Regions from separate parts of the Nonomuraea sp. NPDC050227 genome, predicted to be linked through region 1. Evidence: riboswitches for the same ligand, from Rfam matches in the RefSeq annotation. Region 1 holds a riboswitch; each other region holds the start of a gene.
The links. Region 1 has a riboswitch for thiamine pyrophosphate ahead of ACIBK9_RS30025 (FAD-dependent oxidoreductase). Riboswitches for the same ligand answer to the same signal wherever they lie in the genome.

Region 2: another riboswitch for thiamine pyrophosphate. It lies ahead of ACIBK9_RS03935 (purine-cytosine permease family protein); the one in region 1 lies ahead of ACIBK9_RS30025 (FAD-dependent oxidoreductase).
Region 3: another riboswitch for thiamine pyrophosphate. It lies ahead of thiC (phosphomethylpyrimidine synthase ThiC); the one in region 1 lies ahead of ACIBK9_RS30025 (FAD-dependent oxidoreductase).

What each region holds. Positions count from the first base shown of each region.
Region 1 covers NZ_JBITJF010000008.1:219,714-227,080, forward strand. Annotated here, with positions in the region: gene ACIBK9_RS30005 (polyprenyl synthetase family protein) at 1-318, shown strand, start outside; gene thiE (thiamine phosphate synthase) at 456-1,109, opposite strand; gene ACIBK9_RS30015 (Rv2175c family DNA-binding protein) at 1,087-1,461, opposite strand; gene ACIBK9_RS30020 (FAD-dependent oxidoreductase) at 1,492-2,661, opposite strand; TPP riboswitch at 2,714-2,830, shown strand; gene ACIBK9_RS30025 (FAD-dependent oxidoreductase) at 2,820-4,400, shown strand; gene thiS (sulfur carrier protein ThiS) at 4,397-4,597, shown strand; gene ACIBK9_RS30035 (thiazole synthase) at 4,590-5,345, shown strand; gene pknB (Stk1 family PASTA domain-containing Ser/Thr kinase) at 5,625-7,367, shown strand, end outside.
Region 2 covers NZ_JBITJF010000001.1:725,128-732,494, reverse strand. Annotated here, with positions in the region: gene ACIBK9_RS03955 (GPP34 family phosphoprotein) at 1-353, opposite strand, end outside; gene ACIBK9_RS03950 (TenA family protein) at 377-982, shown strand; gene ACIBK9_RS03945 (Fpg/Nei family DNA glycosylase) at 1,020-1,898, shown strand; gene ACIBK9_RS03940 (rhodanese-like domain-containing protein) at 1,925-2,248, shown strand; TPP riboswitch at 2,300-2,413, shown strand; gene ACIBK9_RS03935 (purine-cytosine permease family protein) at 2,404-3,741, shown strand; gene ACIBK9_RS03930 (methylated-DNA--[protein]-cysteine S-methyltransferase) at 3,727-4,299, opposite strand; gene ACIBK9_RS03925 (ATP-binding protein) at 4,395-6,263, shown strand; gene ACIBK9_RS03920 (ATP-binding protein) at 6,415-6,840, shown strand; gene ACIBK9_RS03915 (YidC/Oxa1 family membrane protein insertase) at 6,837-7,367, opposite strand, start outside.
Region 3 covers NZ_JBITJF010000009.1:3,695-11,061, forward strand. Annotated here, with positions in the region: gene ACIBK9_RS31310 (hypothetical protein) at 1-104, opposite strand, end outside; gene ACIBK9_RS31315 (glycosyl hydrolase family 95 catalytic domain-containing protein) at 164-2,407, shown strand; gene ACIBK9_RS31320 (class I SAM-dependent methyltransferase) at 2,367-2,987, opposite strand; TPP riboswitch at 3,023-3,135, shown strand; gene thiC (phosphomethylpyrimidine synthase ThiC) at 3,128-4,606, shown strand; gene ACIBK9_RS31330 (SDR family oxidoreductase) at 4,616-5,467, opposite strand; gene ACIBK9_RS31335 (DUF3427 domain-containing protein) at 5,547-7,367, opposite strand, start outside.

The DNA.
Region 1 (7,367 bases):
GCCCAGACCGGCAAGCCGGCCGGCGACGACCTGCGGGAGGGCAAGCGCACGATGCTGGTGGCCCGCACCCTGGCCGGGGCGGCTCCGGAGGCGGCCGCGACGGTGCGCAGGCTGCTCGGCGACCCCGCGCTCGACGAGGACGGGGTGAGCGCCCTGCGCGAGATCATCACGGACAGCGGCGCGCTGCGGGAGTGCGAGGACCTGATCGCCGGCTATCTCGCCGACGCGCTGGCCGCGCTCGACGAGGCGCCGGTCACCGCCGGTTCGCGCACGGCGCTGACCGAGCTGGCCATCGCCGCGACATCCCGCAGGACCTGACCCCGGGCCCCTGGTACCGGCGGCCGGCCTGAGCGGCCCGCTTCGCAGGCGGCCTCGCCGCGGAGTGCGGGCGCCCGTCGTGGACGGGCGCCCGGTCAGTGTCAGGGGGTCAGTGTCAGGGTCAGGGGGGCAAGGGGTCAGGGGGTCAGGCGTTTGGCGAACTCGGCCGCCGCCGCCCCCGGGTCCTCCGCGTCGGTGATCGCGCGTACGACCACCACGCGGCTCACGCCGTACGACATGACCTCGTCGAGGTTGGTGAGGTCGATGCCGCCGATCCCGAACCATGGCCGCGGCGCGGCCGCCCCCGGGGCCGGTCCCAGTGAGGCCGCGTGCCGCAGCAGCGCCGGGCCGGGCGCGTGGCGGCCCGGCTTGGTCGGCGTGGGCCAGATCGGGCCGCAGCAGAAGTAGTCGACGCCCTCCTCCACGGCCGCGGCGGACGCCTCGGCGACGGAGTGGGTGGACCGGCCGATGACGATGTCGTCGCCGAGCATCTCTCGCGCGACCGTCACGGGAAGGTCGTCCTGCCCCAGGTGGAGCACGTCGGGCCGGGCGGCGAAGGCGATGTCCGCCCGGTCGTTGACGGCCAGCAGCTTGCCGTGCCGGTCGCAGGCGTCGCGGAAGACTTCCAGGAGCGCGAGTTCTTCGCGTGCCTCCAGGCCCTTCTCCCGCAGCTGGATGATGTCCACGCCGCCGGCCAGCACCGAGTCGAGGAACTCTGCCAGGTCGCCGCGGTCGCGGCGGCCGTCGGTGCAGAGATAGAGGCGGGCCTCAGAAAGCGAGGGCCTGGGCACGCCGCTTGACCTCCGTGTGACGGCCGGCCTTGATCGCCTCGATGGGCGACCCCGGCAGGGACTCGTCTGGGGTGAAGAGCCAGCGCAACGACTCGATGTCGTCGTAGCCGGCGTCCTGCAACACGGTCAGTGTGCCGGGCAGGCCCTTCATCACGTCCTTCCCGTCGAGGAACACCGCGGGAACCTGTGGCCCGCCGCCGCCACGGCGCACGCCGAGCAGCTTGTGGTCCTTGAGGAGTTGCTTGGCCCGCCCGATCGAGAGGTCGAGGCGTGAGGCCACTTCGGGGAGAGTGAGCCACTCGTCGACGAGCTGGTCGGTCTCCCGGTCGATCTGTGCAACAGAAAGCGTCACGAAACCACAACTACCACATGCCGTCCTTGCTCAAACAACACAATCCCGTAGGGGGACCTCTGGATCTACCAGGCGTTCTGTGTCGAGGCGATGCCCGCCTTCGATGATCCTACGGCCCTGCACGTAGTCCCGGGGCCGGTCGACGGCGAGCACGGCGGCGAGGGTGTCGCCGGACGTCAGCCAGACGGCCGACCACTTGCCCTCGGGCTCGCCCCGGTAGAGCAGGCGGTCGCCGGAGGGGTGGTGGCCGATGTACTGGACCATGTGGCCGAACTGCTCGGACCAGAAGTAGGGGGCCGGGTCGTAGACGGCCTCCTCCCCCAGCAGGGTCGCGGCGGCGACCTCGGGCGAGCCGAGCGCGGTGTCCCAGTGCTCGACGCGCAGCCGGACGCCGTAGCGGCGCGACCACCAGGCCGCGCAGTCGCCGGCGGCGACCACGTTCGGCATGGACGTGCGCAGGTGCTCGTCGGTGACGACGCCGTTGTGCAGGTCGATGTCGGAGCCGGCCAGCCACTCGACGGCCGGGCGCACGCCGATGCCCGTGACGACCACGTGCGCCTGGACGAACTCGCCGCCCACCAGCCGCACGCCGCCCTCGTCCACCTCGTCGACCATGGTGTTCAGGCGCAGGTCGATGCCGTCGTACCAGTGTCGCGTGCGGGCGCCGATCTCCGGGCCCACGGCGTTGGCCAGCGGGGCGGGGCCGGCCTCGATCACGGTCACCGAGCAGCCGGCCTTGCGGGCGGCGGTGGCGACCTCGGCGCCGATCCAGCCGGCGCCGATGATCGCCACATGGGCTCCGGCCACGAGCCCGGCGCGCAGCTCGTGGGCGTCGTCGAGGGTGCGCAGGACGTGCTGGGGGCCGTCGCCGGGCACGGTGATCGGCTCGGTGCCGGTGGCGATCACGAGGCCGTCGTAGCCGAGCTCGCCCTCGGTCGTCTCCACGACGCCCTCGCGCAGGGCCTTGGCGGTGACCCCTGGCCAGAAGTCGACCTCCAGCGCGTCGAGGTCGGCCTCCAGGAAGCTGGAGTCGGCCGCGCCGGACAGCACGGCCTTGGACAACGGCGGACGGTCGTAGGGCCGATGGCGCTCCTGGCCGATCAGCGTGATCCGTCCGGTGAAGCCGCGCCCGCGCAGCGCCTCCGCGCTGCGCAGCCCGGCCAGGCCCGCTCCCACCACTACGACATGGTTCACGTTCATGACCATAACGGGGGCGGTGCCGGCACGTCGCGCCGAGGCCGTAGGCTGGAGGCGCAAGACGCGCGGGAGTCCGGCCGTCACCGGGCTGAGAGGAAGGCTTGAGCGGGCCTTCGACCGCAAGACACCTGATCCGGATCATGCCGGCGAAGGGAGCGCGGATGAATGTGATCGTGGGCGGCGGCGTCGTCGGGTTGTCGATCGCCTGGCGGCTGGCCCGCGAGGGGCTGCCCGTCACGGTGGTCGATCCGGCCCCGGGGCGCGGGGCGTCCTACGCGGCGGCCGGGATGCTGGCGCCCGTCAGCGAGGTCGCCTACACCGAGGAGCCTTTGCTGCGGCTGGGGGCCGCCTCGCTGAGCCGATGGCCGTCCTTCGCCGCCGAACTGGCCGCCGACGCGGGCCTCGGCCCCGATCTCGGTGCGGGCTCTGGGGCGGGTCTCGGCACGGGGCTGAGCGGCGGTCCCGGTGGCGGGGCCGGGGCGAGGGCCGGGGAGGCGTTCGGGGGCGCGTTCGGGGTGATCGGGCCGGAGGGGGCCGCTGGTCGTGCGCTCGACCTGCGCGCCGACGGCACGCTCGACGTCGCCTTCGGGGCCGACGACCTCGCGGCGCTCGACGACCTGGCGGCGTTCATGGACAAGCTGGGGCTGCGGGTCGAGCGGCTGACCGGGCGCGAGTGCCGGCGTCTGGAGCCCATGCTGGCCCCTTCGGTGCGCGGCGGGCTGCTGGCCCCCGGTGACGCCTGGGTCGATCCGCGCCGGGTCACGGCGGCGCTGCTGGCCGCGCTCGACCGGCTGGGCGTGCCCGTGGTGCGGGCGCGGGTGACCGGCCTGCTGCGCGACGGCGACGCCGCTCCGGGCGCCGCGACAGGCGCTGGGACCAGCTCTGGCACCGGCGCTCTGACCGGCGGTGGGATCAGCTCTAGGACCGGCGCTGGGATCGGTGCTGGGGCAGGCGGTGCGGCAGGACCTGTGGCGGGAGCCGTGACAGGTGCTGTGACAGGGGTGCGGCTTGAGGCCGTGCTCGGTCAGCCTGAGCCGGCGGTGCCGGAGATCGCGGCCGAGCGGGTGGTGCTGGCCGCCGGGGCGTGGAGCGGGGAGCTGGCCGACGTGCCCGTCCGGCCGGTCAAGGGGCAGATCATGCGGTTGCGCTCGCCGCAGCCGCTGCTCGGCCGGTGCGTACGCGGGATGGTGCACGGCGCGCCCGTCTACCTCGTCCCCAGGGGCGACGGCGAGCTGGTGCTCGGGGCGACCCAGGAGGAGCTGGGGTTCGACACCCGGGTGACCGCGGGCGGGCTCTACGAGCTGCTGCGCGACGCCAGGGAGCTGGTGCCGGGCGTCACCGAGCTGGAGGTCGCCGACGTGGTCGCCGGGCTGCGTCCGGGCACCCCCGACAACCTGCCGATCATCGGGGCGGGCGAGGTCCCGGGGCTGGTGCTGGCGACCGGCCACCATCGGGGCGGGGTGCTGCTGGCCCCCCTGACGGCGGCCCTGGTCACGTCGGCGGTGCTGACACCGTCCACGACGCCCCCGTCCGCGACGTCGAGGCCCCCGACGGCGGCCCCGACAACGGCCCAGACAGGCACACAGGCCGCGGCCCAGGCGGCGGTGCAGACAGGCACGCAGCCGGCGGCCCAGGCGGCGGCTCGGGTGGCGGGGGTTTCGACGGGCGCGGGGATTCTGACGGGTGAGGAGGGCGAGCTCGCCGCGCTGTGCTCGCCCGCGAGATTTCGGGATATTTCATGATTGTGACGATCAACGGCGCCGCGCACGAGGTGGCCGACGGCACCACCGTGGCCCAGGCCGTACGGACGCTGACCACCGCCACCACCGGCGTGGCCGTGGCCGTGAACGACGAGGTGGTGACGCGGAGCTCGTGGGAGACGACGGCGCTCGGCGACCGCGACCGCGTCGAGGTTCTGACGGCGGTGCAGGGTGGATGAGCTGATCATCGCCGGGGAGAAGTTCGCCTCCCGGCTCATCATGGGCACCGGCGGCGCGCCCTCCCTGGAGGTGCTCGACCAGGCCCTGGTCGCCTCGGGCACCGAGCTGACCACGGTGGCCATGCGGCGGCTCGACCCGGGCGCCCGCGGCTCGGTCCTGGACGTGCTGCGCCGCCGCGACATCAAGGTGCTGCCGAACACCGCGGGCTGCTTCACCGCGGGCGAGGCCGTGCTGACGGCCCGGCTGGCCCGCGAGGCCCTGGGGACGAACTGGGTCAAGCTTGAGGTCATCGCCGACGAGCGCACGCTGCTGCCCGACCCGATCGAGACGTTCGACGCCGCCGAGCGGCTGGTGGCCGACGGGTTCGTGGTGCTGCCGTACATCGGCGACGACCCGGCGCTGGCGCGGCGGCTGGAGCAGGCCGGCTGCGCGGCGGTGATGCCCTTGGGCGCGCCGATCGGCTCGGGGCTCGGGATCAGGAACCCGCACAACATCGAGCTCATCGTGGAGTCCGCCGGGGTGCCGGTGATCCTCGACGCCGGCATCGGCACGGCCAGCGACGCCGCCCTGGCCATGGAGCTGGGCTGCGACGCGGTGCTGCTGGCCACGGCGGTCACCCGGGCGCAGCGGCCCGAGCTCATGGCCTCGGCGATGAGGGCGGCCGTGGCGGCCGGACGCCAGGCTCGGCAGGCGGGCCGGATCCCGCGCCGGCGCTACGCCGAGGCGTCCTCACCGACGACCCCCTAAAGGCGCCCCAGAGACGCCCAGGAGACGGCCGGAGACACCCCGGAGACACCCCGGGGACGCCCCCGGGAGACGGCCCGGAGACGCCCGCGCGAGACGGCCCCGGAGACGCCCCGGAGACGACCTGGTGATCCCCTGGAGATCCCCCTCCGAGACTGCCGGAGGGACCGGCTCGCGCCGGCCCTTCCGCCGGTCGGGGCCGCTCTCGCGGGAACGTCTCCGCATCGGTTTCGGGCGCGTGGGCCCTGCCGGTGGCAAAACGCCCGTAAACTCAGGGGGGTGGTGGATAAGACGACTGCGGACCCCCTGGTCGGGCGGCTCCTCGATGGGCGTTACCGCATCGAGAGCCGGATCGCCCGGGGCGGTATGGCGACCGTCTACCTGGCGCTCGACGTCCGGCTGGATCGCACTGTCGCGTTGAAGGTCATGCACCGCTCGCTCGCCGAGGACCCGGCGTTCGTCCGCAGGTTCATCGGCGAGGCCAAGTCGGTGGCCAGCCTGTCCCACCCCAACGTGGTGCACGTCTTCGACCAGGGCACCGACACCGACGTCGTCTACCTGTCGATGGAGTACGTGCCGGGCCGCACGCTGCGCGACATCCTGCGCGAGCGCGGCAGGCTGCCCGCCCGCGAGGCGCTGGAGATCATGATCCCGGTGCTGGCCGCCCTGGGCGCGGCCCACCAGGCCGGGATGGTCCACCGCGACGTGAAGCCCGAGAACGTGCTGATGACCGACGACGGCCGGGTCAAGGTCGTCGACTTCGGGCTGGCCAGGGCGATCGAGGCGACCAACCAGACCCGTACCGGCGTGATGATCGGCACGATCGGCTACATGTCGCCCGAGCAGGTCACCACCGGCGGCGCCGACGTGCGCAGCGACGTCTACGCCGCCGGCATCATGCTGTTCGAGCTGGTGACCGGGCAGCAGCCCTACGACGGCGAGACGCCGATGTCGGTGGCCTACCGGCACGTGCACGACACGGTGCCGCCGCCGTCGTCGCTGGTGCCCGAGGTGCCGCCGCTGATCGACACGCTGGTCGGGCACGCCACGGCCCGCGAGCCCCACGACCGCCCGGCCGACGCCACGGCGATGCTGGTCGAGGCGGTCGACGCCCACCGGATGCTGCCCCGGCTGAGCACCCCGCCGGCCATGACGGCCGTGTTCAACCAGTCGATGCCGCCGCGGCCGAGCGGCGCGGGCGCCCCGTCGATGCCGCTGGCCGCGCCGGCGCACACGCTGATCCAGCCGCGCGCCGAGGTGACGCCGCCGGTGTCGCCGCCGCCGTCCAGGCGTTCGTTCAGGCCCAACTGGTTCCTGGTCCTGCTCGCCGCGGTCATGGTCGTCGCGGTGGCGGTGACCGGCTGGTACTTCTCCCAGACCCAGTACGTGCAGGTGCCCGACCTCGTCGGCCAGAACGTGGTGGTCGCCGAGCGCGCCGCCACGAGCAAGGGCTTCAAGGTCAACAAGGTCGCCGGCGAGTACAACGAGGACACCGCCGAGGGGCTGGTGCTGCGTACCGACCCCGAGGGCAAGACCGAGGTGGAGAGCGGCAGCACGATCACGCTGGTGCCCTCGCTCGGCCCCAAGCGGGTGATCGTCCCCAGCGTCAGGGGCCTGACCAGCGACGAGGCCCGCGTCAAGATCGCCGAGGCCGGGCTCACCGTGGGCAGCGTCAAGCGCCTGCCCAACGGCGAGGTCGAGCGGAACAAGGTGATCCGCAGCTCCCCCGAGGCCGGCGAGAAGGTCAAGGAGGGCGCGAAGGTCGGCATCTTCGTGAGCGCCGGCATGGTGATGCCCGACGTGACCGGCATGCCGAAGGACGAGGCCGCCGCCTACCTCGGCGGCCAGGGCTTCGCGGTGCAGGTCAACGAGGTCGACGACGACGCCGAGCCGTGCACGGTCATCGCCCAGGCGCCGAAGGCCAAGTCCGAGGTCGACAAGGGCACCCCCGCGATGATCACGGTGGCGCGCTGCCAGACCGACTTCTGGGACTGGTTCAAGGGCGACAACGAGGCCCGCGACGAC
Region 2 (7,367 bases), on a different contig from region 1:
ATGCCCAGGACCCGGCCGCGCTCCTCGGCCAGCACGCCCGCCTCGGCGAGCCTGGCGAGCAGGCGCCTGCGCAGCTTGTCCGACTGCAGCCGCTGCACCCACCACGCGGGCTTCCTGGCCTTGCCGTCCTCGGCCATGCGGGCGAGGGCGGCGTCGAGCTCGGCGTCGCCCAGCGGGGTGGGGTCCGTCACCGTCACCTTGTCGTCGGCCAGCTCGACGCGGCCCGCGGCGGCCAGCTCGGCGAGGATCGCGCCGCCGAGCGCGGGGTCGAGCTGGACGCCTCCGATGAGCTGCTTGCCGGTTTCCTCGTCGTGGGCGAGGAGGAGGAGTTCTTCGGCGATCGTCACGGTCATGTCCCGACACTAACCTCCCAGGCATGAGCATTTCGGAAAGACTTCACGCGATCGGCCGGCCCTTGCTCCAGGCGCAGCTGGACCATCCCACGGTGGCCGGCATCGGGCGCGGCGACCTGCCGGAGCCGGTCTTCCGGTCCTGGCTGGAGCAGGACTACCTGTACCTGCTCGACTATGTGCGGGTGTTCTCCAGGCTGGCCTGGCAGGCGCCGGACGGGCATCTGGGAGACCTGGTGGATCTGGCGTACGCGACGTACCACGACGAGCTGCGGCTGCATCGGTCGTTGTCGGCGGAGTTCGGGGCCGATCTGGACAACGCGGTGAAGGGGCCGGCGTGTGTGGCGTACACGGCGTTCCTGCTGGAGGCGGCGGGGTCGTACGGGGAGGGGTTGGCCGCGCTTTATCCGTGTATGTGGGGATATTCGAGTCTTGGGAAGATTCTCGCCGAGAACCCGCCCGCCGAGCCGCGGTACCGGGCCTGGGTGGACACCTACGCCGACCCCGCGTTCGCGGCGCTGACCGTACGGATCGGGCAGATGATCGACGAGGCCGACCCCGACCCCGTGCGGGCGGAGGCGCTGTTCGCCGAGGGCATGGCACACGAGCTCGCCTTCTGGGACGTGCCGTAGTCGCGTGCCGGTCCGGTGCGCGCCATACCCTGGGGGCATGCCGGAACTTCCCGAGGTGGAGTCGCTCACCAACTTCCTGCGCGAGCGGGCGGTCGGCCGTTCGATCGCCGGCGTCGACGTCGTCGGCTTCCAGGCGCTCAAGACGTTCGACCCGCCGGTCACCGCGCTCGGCGGGCTCACCGTCACGAACGTGTCGAGGCACGGCAAGTTCCTCGACCTCGACTGCGACGGCCTGCACCTGATCATCCATCTGGCCCGCGCCGGCTGGCTGCGCTGGCGCGACGACCTGACCGGCGCGCGGCCGGTGCGGCCGGGCAAGGGGCCGCTGGCCGTACGCGTACGGCTGGCGCCGGACGACGACGGCCTGGCCCCCGGCTTCGAGCTGACCGAGGCCGGCACGCAGAAACGGCTGGCCGTCTACGTCACCGACAAGCCGGAGGACGTGCCCGGCGTCGCCGCGCTGGGCCCCGACCCGCTCGACGACGCCTTCACCGTCGAGGCGCTCAAGCGCATCGTGGGCGGCAACCGCACCCAGATCAAGGGGCTGCTGCGCGACCAGAAGGTGATCGCGGGCATCGGCAACGCCTACTCCGACGAGGTGCTGCACGCGGCGAGGATGTCGCCGTTCAAGATCGCCGCGACGCTGACCGACGCCCAGATCGCCGACCTGCACGAGGCCATCGTGACGACGTTGCGCGACGCCGTCGAACGGGCGCACGGGCTGGCCGCCAAAGACCTCAAGGCGGAGAAGAAGTCCGGGCTGCGCGTGCACAACCGGGCCGGCCAGCCGTGCGACGTGTGCGGCGACACGATCCGCGAGGTGTCCTTCGCCGACTCCGCGCTCCAGTACTGCCCGACCTGCCAGACGGGCGGGAAGCCGCTGGCCGACCGGCGGATGTCGCGCCTGCTCAAGTAGGGTCCCGGGCGCGGGATGATGGAGGCATGACCGTTCCAGAGATCGACGTCACCGCCGTTCCCGACGACGCCTACCTGCTCGACGTCCGCGAGCAGGACGAGTGGCTGGCCGGCCACGCCCCCGAGGCCGTGCACATCCCCATGTCGCAGATCCAGGGCCGGGTCGAGGAGGTGCCCGCCGACCGCACCGTCTACGTGGTGTGCCGGGTCGGCGGCCGGTCGATGCAGGTCACGGCGTGGCTCAACCAGCTCGGGCGCGACGCCGTCAACGTGGGCGGCGGCATGCAGTCGTGGGAGTTCGCGCGCCGTCCGATGGTCAGCGAGACCGGGCAGGATCCTTTCGTGGCCTGAATGCCCCACTGTGGCGGTTCCGCCGCCATTGAGGCATGATGAGGGCGCCAACTGCATAGTCGCGGGAGCTCGGGGTGCCGGGCTGAGAGGGCAGCAACACAGCCGCTGCCGACCGCCTGAACCTGTCCGGGTAATGCCGGCGTAGGGAGTGTGCGATGACGCATGTCGTCGACGAAGTTCCGCTGACCCTTGACGGCGCGCCCCCCAAGACCCTCGGCGTCCTCGACCAGGGCGCGCTCTGGGCCAACCTCGGTGTCAGCCTCCTCGGCTTCTCCGGCGCGCTCGTCCTGATCGATCCTCTGGGCAACGCGCCGCTCAGCCTCGTGGCCGCGCTCACGGCCGCCGTGGTCGGCAGCCTCATCGGCACGGCCATGGTCGGCCTGTCGGCCATTCCCGGCACGCAGACCGGGCGGCCGGCGATGGTGCTGCTGCGCGGGCTGTTCGGGGCGAAGATGTCGTACGTCCCGTCCGTGCTGAACATCGTGCAGATGCTCGGCTGGGGGGCCTTCGAGCTCTGGGTGATCGCCAAGGCCGCGAACGCGATCTTCGGAAGCGTCCCGTACCAGGTGTGGGTGGTGGTGGCGGGGGTGCTGACCACCGCGCTCGCCGTCTGGCCGCTCGGGTCGATCCGGCTGCTGCGCCGGTACGTGACCGCCGGCGTGATCGTGTCGCTGATCTGGTTCACCGTGTCGTTCCTGGGCGAGGCGCCGACGTACACGGGCGGGTCCTGGACGGCCTTCGCCCCGGCCGTCGACTACGTCATCGCCCTGTCGGTGTCGTGGGTGCCGATGGCCGCCGACTTCGCCAGGCACTCGCGTTCCAGCCGGGCCGCCTTCACCGGCGTCGTCGGCGGCTACACCGTCGCCCAGGTGGCCTGCCTGGCCCTCGGCGTGTACGCGGTGGCCATCGCGGGCGCCCAGGCGGTCCAGGCCGACGGCATGGTCGTGTTCCAGCCGTTCGTCGCGGCGCCGCTGGGCGCGCTGTTCTTCGGCATCCTGGTGCTGCGCGAGACCGACCAGTCCTTCGCCAACGTCTACTCCACCACCGTCTCGCTGCAGAACCTGATGCCGAAGGTGGACCGGCGGATCGTCTCGACCGCGATCGGCGTGCTCACCACCGCGATCGCCCTGGTCGTGGACGTCACCTCCTACGGCGCGTTCCTCGGGGTGATCGGCGCGGTGTTCGTGCCGATGTTCGCGGTGCTGGCCGTCGACTACTTCGTGCTCGGCGGCGCGGCCCGCTGGAACACCGCCGAGGACGCGCCCTCGCGCTGGCTGATGCTGCTGCCGTGGGCGCTGGGCTTCGCCGCCTACTGGTTCACCACCTCGACGCCCACGGTCGCCGGCTGGGACGACTTCTGGGCGTCCGCCCGCGAGGCCGTCGGCTTCACGCGGGAGCCGTGGATGAACGGCGCGCTCGGCGGCGCGCTGGTCGCGGCCCTGGTGACGCTGATCATCGGCGTGCTCGGCCGGCGTCGCTCAGCGGCCCGCTGAGACCCGGCGTTCGACGTTGAGCAGGTGCTGCTTGGCGGCCACGCCTCCGGCGTAGTCGCCGAGCTCGCCGTCCTCACGGACCACCCGATGACAGGGCACGATCACGCACACCGGGTTGGCGCCGATCGCGTTGCCGACCGCGCGAAGGGCGCGCGGCCGTCCGATGCTCGCGCCGATCTCCTCGTACGTCGTGGTCGTGCCGTAGGGCACCGCCATGGTCTTCTGCAGCACGGTACGGGCGAACGGTGTGGCCAGCGCGAGGTCCACCGGCGTGGCGAAGGTGCGCAGCCGGCCGGAGAAGTACGCGTCGAGCTCCCGGCGCACCGGGTCGAGGCGGCGGGCGTCGGGCCCGATGAACGTGCCGACCTCCTTGGCCACCCGCTCGAACACGGTGTTCTCGGCCTCGAAACTGCAGGCCGCGATGCCCTTGCCGGTCACCGCGAGCACCAGCCTGCCCACGGCGCCGTCGTAGGTGCCGAACGCGATGTGTGGCGGCCCCTCGCCCTTGTAGGTGCTGGAGGTCACTCTCAGCAGGGCATCGAGGTCGCTGCTCGACATGCCGCTCACCCGTTTCAGCCACCGGAATCTTCGTGAGCGCAGCGTATCGGACGGATCGCCCGTCAGACCCACCACGCCACGTGCACTATGGAGGTGTGGGATACGCATGGGTCGGGAGTGACGAGGAGATCGCTCGCGCCGTGCTCGCCGGGTCCCCCAACGCCGTGGTGGCGCTCGACCGCGACCAGAGCGTGCTGGTCTGGAACGCGGCGGCCGAGCACCTGTTCGGCTGGACGGCGGCCGAGATGCTGGGTCGCCGGGCGCCGATCGTCCCCGACGAGCTGGCCGCCGAGCACAACGCGGTGCTGGAGCGCGTCCGCACCGGGGGCCAGGTGTCGCTGCGCACCAAGCGCGTCCACAAGGACGGCAGGCCGCTCGACCTGCGGGTGGACATCAACGCCCTGCGCATGGGCAACTCCGTGGTCGGCTACGTCCTGGCCCACCATCCCGCGCGGGCCGACGAGGTCGCCGGGCTGCGCATGGAACGCCGGGCCAGGCTGGTGCGCCGGCTCACCGACGTGGTCGGCGACATCAACTCCGAGCTGGAGCTGCCGGCCGTGCTCGACCGCATCTCGGCCAGCCTCACCGAGCTGACGGGCGCGGACGCGGGCGGGTTCGTGCTGATCGAGGGCGAGCGGCTGCGGCTGGTCAGCACGTACCGGCTGCCGGAGACGCTCAGGGGCACCACCACCGGCCTGCGGACGAGCCTGGTGGACAAGCTCTTACGGACGGGCAAGACCGTCATGCTGGAGTCCCAGGGGCTCGGCGACCTGGTGTGGGCCAGGCTCAACGGGCTGCACACGATCGCGCTCGGCCTGGCCGCGGTCGGCGGCCGCCCCTACGGGGCCCTTTACGCGTTGTTCGCCGGGCCCGCCCCCGGCCACCTGGAGCTGGAGCTGCTCGAACTGCTGGCCGGGCACGCCGGCATCGCGGTCGGCAACGCGGTGGCCTACCAGGAGGCGGTGCGGCAGCGGGCGCACGAGCGGGCCGTGTTCGACGCCAGCGCCGACGGCATCGCCGTGCTGGACGACGCCGGCCGGGTCGTGCGCTGGAACCCCGCCGCGGCCGAGCTGACCGCCTTCCCCGCCGACGCGGTGCTCGGCGGCCCGCCGCCGTTCCCGCTGCCCAGCCCCGGCGAGAAGCTCACCTTCCAGCTGGAGAACGGGCGCTGGCTGGACGTGGTGAGCGCGCGCATCGAGGAGACCGGCGAGATCGTCATCGACTTCCGCGACGTCACCCAGGCCAAGGAGCTGGAGGAGGCCAAGGACCTCTTCCTGGCCACCACCAGCCACGAGCTGCGCACGCCGATCACGATCGTGCGCGGGTTCGCCGGCACGCTCGACGCGCGCTGGGACAAGATGAGCGACGCGGAACGCCGCTCGGCCGTGCACACGATCGCCGAGCGGGCCGGATCGCTGGGCCAGCTCATGGACCACCTGCTGCTGGGAGCCAGGGCGGGCGCGGACGAGCTGGCCGTGCGGATCGAGGCGTTCGACCTAGCGGCCCGGATCCACGCGGCCACGCTCGGCCTCCCCGCGTTGTCCGACCGCCACCGCGTCGAAGTACGCATCCCGGACGAATTGCCGCCGGTGCTGGGTGACGCCCTGGCAACCGACATCGTTTTGGGGCAATTGCTGGAGAACGCGTTTAAATATTCCCCAATGGGTGGATTGATCTGTGTTGAAGCTTGGCCCGAAGACGACGGCGTGGTCGTAGTGGTGGATGACGAGGGGGTCGGAATCCCACCGCCTGACCGCGAACGGATCTTTGAGCGCTTCGTCCAGGTGGACAGCGGGGACCGGAGACGCTTTGGTGGAGTGGGGCTCGGGCTCTACATCGTGCGCAGTCTGGCCAGGGCACAGGGGGGAGAAGTGAGTGCTCAACCGAGGCCCGGAGGGGGTACGAGGATGCGGTTGATCCTGAGGCGCGCTTCCCCTATCCGATCCGACACACCGATGCGGTAACGAGGTGGTCACAGTTGAGCTGATCTATCGTCCAATGTGTACAAGCTGTGATCGAGATGCGGTTTCTGCGATTGGCTAACGGGGCATTTCGGTCGTACCGGGGAGTGTTCCCGCGGGGGGCACAGGGAACGGGGAGGTGGGTGTGTCAAGCGTGGTGCTGCTGCCGTACGCGCCGTCCAGCGTCGCCGTCGCCCGCCAGCGTCTGAGCACTGACCTGCAGGATTGTGGGGTCTACACCGCCGCGATCGACGATGCGGTGCTGGTGGTGAGCGAGTTGCTGAGCAACGCGCTGCGGCACGCGCATCCGCTGCCTTCAGGCATGGTGAGGGTCGCCTGGATGCGTAGCGACGATCACATAGAGGTGGCGGTCAGCGACGGGGGTGCGGCGACGGAGCCGCGGGCGGGCCGCCCGACCCTGTCTTCGCTCGGGGGCCGGGGGCTGGGGATCGTCGAATACGTGGCTGAGAGCTGGGGGGTTCGTCACGACGGTGACACGACGACGGTGTGGGCCATCCTGCCCGCACCCAACGGGGCGGCGGTGAACGGGCAGGTCGCGGCCCTGAAGGAGGCCGGTTAGGCGGTCCTGGCCGCCAGTACGGCCCGTTCGGTGACGGCCCACGCCGTGGAGACCAGGAGGTACAGGCCGGCCGCAAGGGGGAGCACGAGCACGGCCAGCGCGGAGCCGTACGGCAACAGCGGCATGACCTTGCGCAGCAACTCCGGCTGCTCCTCCGACACCTTGATCGAGCGTGCCGACAGCCATGCCAGCAGCACGAGCCCCGCGATCACGATGACAAAGACCGAAACCGGCCAACTGATCAGTCCGAAATTGGCCACCACGCCCGCGAGCTGCTGGCCCAGCGGCGCCCCGAACAGAGTGTGACCGGCCAGTGCCGTCGGGTGCGTGGCCACCCTGAACATCAGCCACAGGAACGGCAATTGCGCCAGCATCGGCAAGATCCCCGCGAACGGCGACGTGCCCTCCCGGGCGTACAGAGCGGTCAGCTCCTGGGACAGCCGCTCGGGATCGCGCCCATGGCGCTTGCGCAGCTCCTGCAACTTGGGCGCGAGCCGCTGCCGGACCTGGCCGGCCCGCGCCTGCCG
Region 3 (7,367 bases), on a different contig from region 1:
TGCTGCTTGCTCACTTCCTGCTGCTCGATGCCGTCCCCAGAGGCGGCAGCCGGTCCGATCGTGGCGAGAGCCACGATCGCGGCCACAGCGGCGATCTTCATCATAGTTCCCCTGAGGGAGTCCGTACCGCCAGGGGCGATCGCCAAACCTTAGGCTGATCGCCATGCTGACGCTCCGGTACGACGAGCCCGCCCCCCGTTGGGAAGGACACGTCCTTCCGATCGGCAACGGAGCGCTCGGCGCCTGCGTGTTCGGGACGCTTGAGACCGAGCGCGTCCAGCTCAACGAGAAGTCGTTGTGGACCGGCGGTCCGGGTAGCGCGGAGCCCGGTGGATCAGGCAACTGGCCGGCGGACCGTCCCGGCGCTCTGGAGGCGGTGCGACGGGTCATCGACGAGCGGGGTTCGATGGCGCCGGAGGAGGTGGCCGCGATCCTGGGGAACCCGTCCTACCGCACGGTGGGGCACATTCCCGGCTTCGGGGCGTACCAGAACTTCGGCGAGCTGCTGCTCGACGTGACCGGCGGTTTCTCCGGCGGCTACCGGCGCACGCTCGACCTGGAGACGGCGGTGGCCGCCGTGACGTACGAGGACGCCGACGGCGTGGTGCTCACCAGGGAATATTTCGCCTCGTACCCGGCGCACGTCAGCGTCGGCAGGGTGACGGCGGGACTTCCGGGACGGGTGGGGTTCACGTTGCGCTTCGGCACCGCGCATGACGGCGGGGAGGAAGTGACCGCCGAGTCCGGACGGCTGCGCGTCCGTGGCGTGCTCGCCGACAACGGCCTGGTGTACGAGGGCCAGGTCCAGGTGCTGACCGAGGGCGGCACCCGTACGGACGAGGGCGACCGCGTCGTGGTGACGGGCGCCGACAGCGCGGTGTTCGTCTTCTCGGCGGCCACCGACTACGCGCCCGTCCACCCCGGCTACCGCGGCCCGGACGCGGCGGCGCGGGTCACGGCGGCGGTGGACGCGGCGGCGCGCCGGCCGTACGCCGAGCTGCGGGCCGAGCACGAGGCCGACCACCGGGCGCTGTTCGGCCGGGTCCGCCTCGACCTCGGCCAGCGCACGCCCGACCTGCCGACCGACCGCCTGCTGGCCGCCTACGAAGGCGCCGGCACCCCGTCCGACAGAGCCCTGGAGACGCTGTACTTCCAGTACGGCCGGTACCTGCTGATCGCCTCCTCCCGCCCCGGCTCGCTGCCGGCCAACCTCCAGGGGGTGTGGAACGCGTCCAACTCGCCGCCGTGGGAGTCCGACTACCACACCAACATCAACCTGCAGATGAACTACTGGCCGGCCGAGCCGGCGAACCTGGCCGAGACGGCGGTGCCGTACCAGGAGTTCGTGGCGGGGCTGCGCGCGCCCGGACGCGAGACCGCGCGAACGATGTTCGGCTCCGCGGGGTGGGCGGTGCACTCCAACACCAACCCGTTCGGGTTCACGGGGGTGCACGACTGGCCCACGTCGTTCTGGATGCCGGACGCCGCCGGCTGGCTGGTGCGCCAGCTCTACGAGCGTTACCTGTTCGACGGGGACGAGCGCTACCTGCGCGGGCACGCCTATCCGGCGATGCGCGAGGCCGCCGAGTTCTGGCTGGCCAACCTGTGTCCCGACGCGCGCGACGGCAGCCTCGTCGTCTCGCCCGCGTACTCGCCCGAGCACGGTGACTTCACCGCGGGCGCGGCCATGCCGCAGCAGATCGTCCGGGAACTGTTCGCCTGCACGGCCGCGGCCGCGCGCACGCTCGGCGTGGACGCCGAGTTCGCCGGACGGCTGCGCGCGGCGGCCGACCGGCTCGATCCCGGGCTGCGGGTCGGCTCCTGGGGGCAGCTCCAGGAGTGGAAGGCCGACCTCGACGACCCGTCCGACCGGCACCGGCACGTCTCCCAGCTCTACGCCCTGCACCCCGGGACGCAGCTCACCGCCCCCGAGCACCTGGCCGCGGCGCGCACCACCCTCGAAGCGCGCGGCGACGGCGGCACGGGCTGGAGCATGGCCTGGAAGGTCAACTTCTGGGCCCGGCTCAAGGACGGCGACCGCGCCCTGACCATGCTGAGCGGGCAACTGCGCGCCAGCACGCTGCCCAACCTGTGGGACACGCATCCGCCGTTCCAGATCGACGGGAACCTCGGCGCGACCGCCGGGGTGGCCGAGATGCTGCTCCAGAGCCACGCCGGCGTCATCGAGCTGCTGCCCGCGCTGCCGGCCGCCTGGCGCGCGGGCTCGTTCGACGGGCTGCGCGCCCGCGGCGGCTTCACCGTCGGGGTGACCTGGGCGGACGGCGTGCCGGTCGAGGTCAGGCTGTCGTCGGCGCGCGGCGGGACCGCCCGGCTGCGCGGCCCCGGGTTCGCGCTCGACCTGGAGACTAGGGCTGGGGAGAGCTGCGCGCTGTCGCCAGCACGCTGAACCACGTGCGGTGGGTGACGTTCGTCTCGTGCCAGGCGACCGCGAACCCGGCCGCGTCCAGCACCGCGAGCAGGTCGCCCGCGTCGCGGTGGACGAACCAGCGCTCGTACTCCGTCCGGTACGGCACCGGCTCCCAGCCCTCGCCGTCGCCCAGGGCGGTGGTCAGCGCGAGCACCCCGCCGGGGCGCAGCGCCGCGTGCCAGGCGCGCAGCGTCGCCTCGGTCTGCTCGGACGGCACGTGCACGAGGGCCGCGGCCGACCAGACGCCGTCCAGGGACGCCGGCGACAGCGGCGGGCGTCGCAGATCGCCCAGGACGGTGGGCACGCCGTGCCCGGCGGCGAGCCTGGCCATCTCGATCGACAGGTCCACGCCCACGGTGGTCAGGCCGCGTCCGGCGAACCAGGCCGACTCGCGCCCCGGGCCGCATCCCAGGTCGGCGACCGTGGCTCCGGCGGGCAGGGCTGAGGCGAACCGGTCGCGGAAGGCCGCGAACGAGGGGGGCGGTTCGGTGAACTGCTCGTCGAACTGGCGCGCGATGCGGTCGTAGGTGGCGGTCGTGTGCGCAATGGGATCGGACATCCCCTTGATCCTGCCACGCGCGGGGTTATGATCGCGATGACCAACGCGGGAGCCCGGTGCGGACCGGGCTGAGAGGACGGCTGTCAGCCGCCGACCGCCAGAACCTGCTCCGGATAATGCCGGCGAAGGGAGTTTGCGCGATGAGCGACGCGCGCTTTTCCAAGATCTACATCGGTGACCTTCAGGTGCCGATGCGCGAGGTCAGGCTGTCGAACGGCACGTCGGTGCGGCTCTACGACACCTCGGGGCCGTCGCGTACCGACCGCTCGGCGTGGGGGTCGCCGGTCACCCAGCTCGGCGCGGCGCGGCGCGGCGTGGTGACCAAGGAGATGGAGTTCGTGGCCGTCCGGGAGGGGATGACGCCCGAGTTCGTCCGGCAGGAGGTCGCGGCCGGGCGGGCGGTCATCCCCGCCAACGTCAACCATCCGGAGTCCGAGCCGATGGCGATCGGCCGGAACTTCCTGGTCAAGATCAACGCCAACATCGGCAACTCCGCCGTCACCTCCTCGATCGAGGAGGAGGTCGAGAAGATGACCTGGGCCACCCGGTGGGGCGCCGACACCGTCATGGACCTGTCCACCGGGCCGAACATCCACGAGACCCGCGAGCAGATCATCCGCAGCTCGCCCGTCCCGGTCGGGACCGTGCCCATCTACCAGGCGCTGGAGAAGGTGGGCGGGCGGCCCGAGGCGCTGTCGTGGGAGGTCTACCGCGACACCCTGATCGAGCAGTGCGAGCAGGGCGTCGACTACGTGACGGTGCACGCGGGCGTGCGGCTGGCGCACGTCCCGCTGACCGCCCGCCGCAAGACCGGGATCGTCTCGCGCGGGGGCTCGATCATGGCCGCCTGGTGCCTGGCCCACCACCGCGAGAGCTTCCTGTACGAGCACTTCGACGAGATGTGCGCCCTGCTGGCCCGCTACGACGTGACGTTCTCGCTGGGCGACGGGCTGCGCCCCGGCTCGATCGCGGACGCCAACGACGAGGCCCAGTTCGCCGAGCTGCGCACCCTGGGCGAACTGACCAAGATCGCGCACGCGCACGACGTGCAGGTCATGATCGAGGGCCCCGGCCACGTGCCCATGCACAAGATCAAGGAGAACGTCGACCTGCAGCGCGAGCTCTGCGACGACGTGCCCTTCTACACCCTCGGCCCGCTCGTCACCGACATCGCCCCTGGCTACGACCACATCACCTCGGGCATCGGCGCCGCCATGATCGCCTGGTACGGCACCGCCATGCTCTGCTACGTCACCCCCAAGGAGCACCTCGGCCTGCCCAACCGCGACGACGTCAAGACCGGCGTGATCACCTACAAGATCGCGGCGCACGCGGCGGACCTGGCCAAAGGACACCCGCAGGCCCAGGCGTGGGACGACGCCCTGTCGGACGCCCGGTTCGAGTTCCGCTGGGAGGACCAGTTCGACCTGTCGCTCGACCCGGACACCGCCCGCGCCTTCCACGACGAGACCCTGCCGGCCGCGCCCGCCAAGACCGCGCACTTCTGCTCGATGTGCGGCCCGAAGTTCTGCTCGATGAAGCTCAGCCACGAGGTGCGGGCGGGCATGGCCGACAAGGCGGCCGAGTTCCTCGGGAAGGGCGGCTCGATCTACCTCTGACCTGCGCGGTCAGCCAGGGAGCGTCTCGCCGCCGATCGGGGCCAGCACCTCGCCCGTGTAGTACGAGGACAGCCGGTCGGCGGCGAAGAACACGTACGAAGGGGCGATCTCGTCGGGGTCGGCGGCCCGCTTCATCGGCACCTGCGCGCCGAACTTCGCCACCTTCTCCTCCGGCATCGTGGCCGGGATCAGCGGCGTCCAGACCGGGCCGGGGGCGACGGCGTTGATCCTGATGCCGCGCTCGACCAGGTTCTGGGCCATCGAGTAGGTGAAGGCGTTGATCGCGCCCTTCGTCGCGGCGTAGTCGATGAGGGTCTTGTTGCCGCGCAGGCCGTTGATCGAGGAGGTGTTCACGATCGCGCTGCCCTCCCGCAGGTGCGGCAGCGCGGCCTTGGTGACGCGGTAGTAGCTGTGGATGTTGACCGCGAACGTGTGCTCCCACTGCTCGTCCGTCAGCTCCTCCAGGGAGTCGACCGGCGCCTGGTAGGCCACGTTGTTGACCAGGACGTCCAGGCCGCCCAGCTCGGAGACCGCCTGCTCCACGACCGTCGCGCAGTGGTCGCGGTCGCCCAGGTCGCCGGGCAGCAGCACGCACCGCCGTCCCTCCTGCTCGACCAGGCCGCGGGTGTGGTTGGCGTCGTCGTGCTCGTCGAGGTAGGCGATGGCGACGTCCGCGCCCTCCTTGGCGAACGCCACCGCCACCGCCCGGCCGATGCCCGAGTCGCCACCGGTGATCAGCGCCTTCTTGCCCGCCAGCAGGTCCCTGCCCTCGTAGCCGCGCATCTCGTCACGCGGCTCGGGGGACATCTCGTCCGTACGGCCCGGGTACCGCTGGCTCTGGGGTGGTGGTGTCTCCGACATGTCCGGCGATCTTCCCCTGACGGGGTATCGGTAACGTCATGCTTCGCCCAGATCACCCCTGCCCGAAGAGCCGCGGCGGTCAGCCGGCGATGGCCGCGCGCCGGAACAGGTCCGCGGGCATCTCCTCGTCCAGCCTCCAGGTGACGGCCATCGGGCGTTCGCCCTTGTGCTCGACGTAGCGGGCGGTGCCGTGGAAGACGTACGGCTCGGGGTGGCGAAGGTCGTTCTCCGTGCGTTCCCTGGTGAACAGCAGGACGTGGCTGCCGGTGTGCTCGTGCCTCTGGTAGCGCAGGCCGGTGGCCGACGCTGCACCGGTCCGGTTCTGGGACTCCCAGTGAAACAGCTCCGGGGTCAGGGCGTAGTCCCGGTACATGGTCTGCGGGGAGAACTCCTTCTCGTTCTTGCGCAGGGTGACGAAGAGAGCGTCGCAGCGGGTGGCCGGGCACCACGCCACGCCCTCCCGCATGGTGGCGGGCACGGAACCGCCGAGGCTCGCCCAGCCCAGAGCGGCCAGGACCTCGTCGGCCGAGTAGTGGCCGTTGAGGACCAGCGGCACGCCGGCGAGCGTCGCGGGAAGCGGCTTGGTCACATGGCGCGGGCGCTCCACGCCGTGGGCGAGGACATCCAGGATCTCCCCGCACAGGTCCGGCTCGGCCCGCAACCGGTCCAGGCCCTCGTCGTAGGTGGCGAAGCCGCCGCCGTCCCGCCAGAAGGAGAAGAACAACATGCGGGCGAACGCCTGTGTGGTCGGCGGGCAGTCGTCGTAGCGGGGCCCGTCGGGACGCAGCAGGCCGGCGTAGGCCGCGGCCCGCGGGCGGTCGTCGACGTGGAGCAGCGCGCGGATCCGGCGGCCCAGCGCGTTCTCCAGCGGGGAGGCGGGGGCGGTGACCAGGCCGGAGCGGCGCAGCAGGTCGGTCCAGTAGCGGCGGTTGCGGTACAGGTCGTCGATGTCGCGGCCACTCACCTCCAGGTACTTCACGAGCGATGTCTCGGCGAGCGACCGGATCTCCTGCGTGACCATGGTGACCGTCGCGCTCAGATGGATCCGCAGCTCGTCGAGCAGGCGGTCTTTGGTGACCCGGTCCAGGACGATCTGCGAGCCCGACGGCAGGAGCGGGAAGTCGTTCTTGACCTGTGTCTCCAGCCGCCCTCGGACGAAGCCGGTGAGCGCCTGGAACCGGTTGCCGAAGCGGTACTCCTTGCGGTGCTGGCCGACGAAGTCGAGGACGGTCAGCACGTCCTTGTCGGGCGTGCGGCGCAGGCCGCGGCCGAGCTGCTGCAGGAAGACGGTGGCGCTCTCGGTCGGGCGCAGCAGGAGCAGGGTGTTGACGTCGGGCACGTCGAGGCCCTCGTTGAACAGGTCCACGGCGAACAGGAAGGCGACCCTCCCCTCGCGCAGGGCCTTCAGCGCGTCCTTGCGCGACAGGTCGTCGGTGCCGCTGTCCACCGCCCGCGAGGGCAGCCCCGCCTTGGTGAAGAAGTCGGCCATGAAGCGCGCGTGTCCCACCGAGACGCAGAATCCGAGTCCGCGCACCGCCGCCAGGTCGCTGACCTTGTCCAGGAGCGCGTTGAACACCAGCCGCGCCCGCGCGGTGTCGCCGGTGAGGACGTTGTCCAGCGACGCCAGGTCGTAGGAGCCGCGCGACCACTTCACCGTGCTGAGGTCGGTCTCGTCGTTGATGCCGAAATAGTGGAACGGGCAGAGCAGGTCGGCGTCGAGGGCGTCCCACAGGCGCAGCTCCGAGGCGATGCGCCCGTCGAAGAACTCGTCCTGCACCCAGGTGCCGTCCGCGCGTTCGGGGGTGGCGGTCAGGCCCAGGAGCTCCTTGGGCCGGAGACGGCCGATGACCTGGCGGTACGTGCGGGCAGCCGCATGATGGAACTCGTCGATGACGACCAC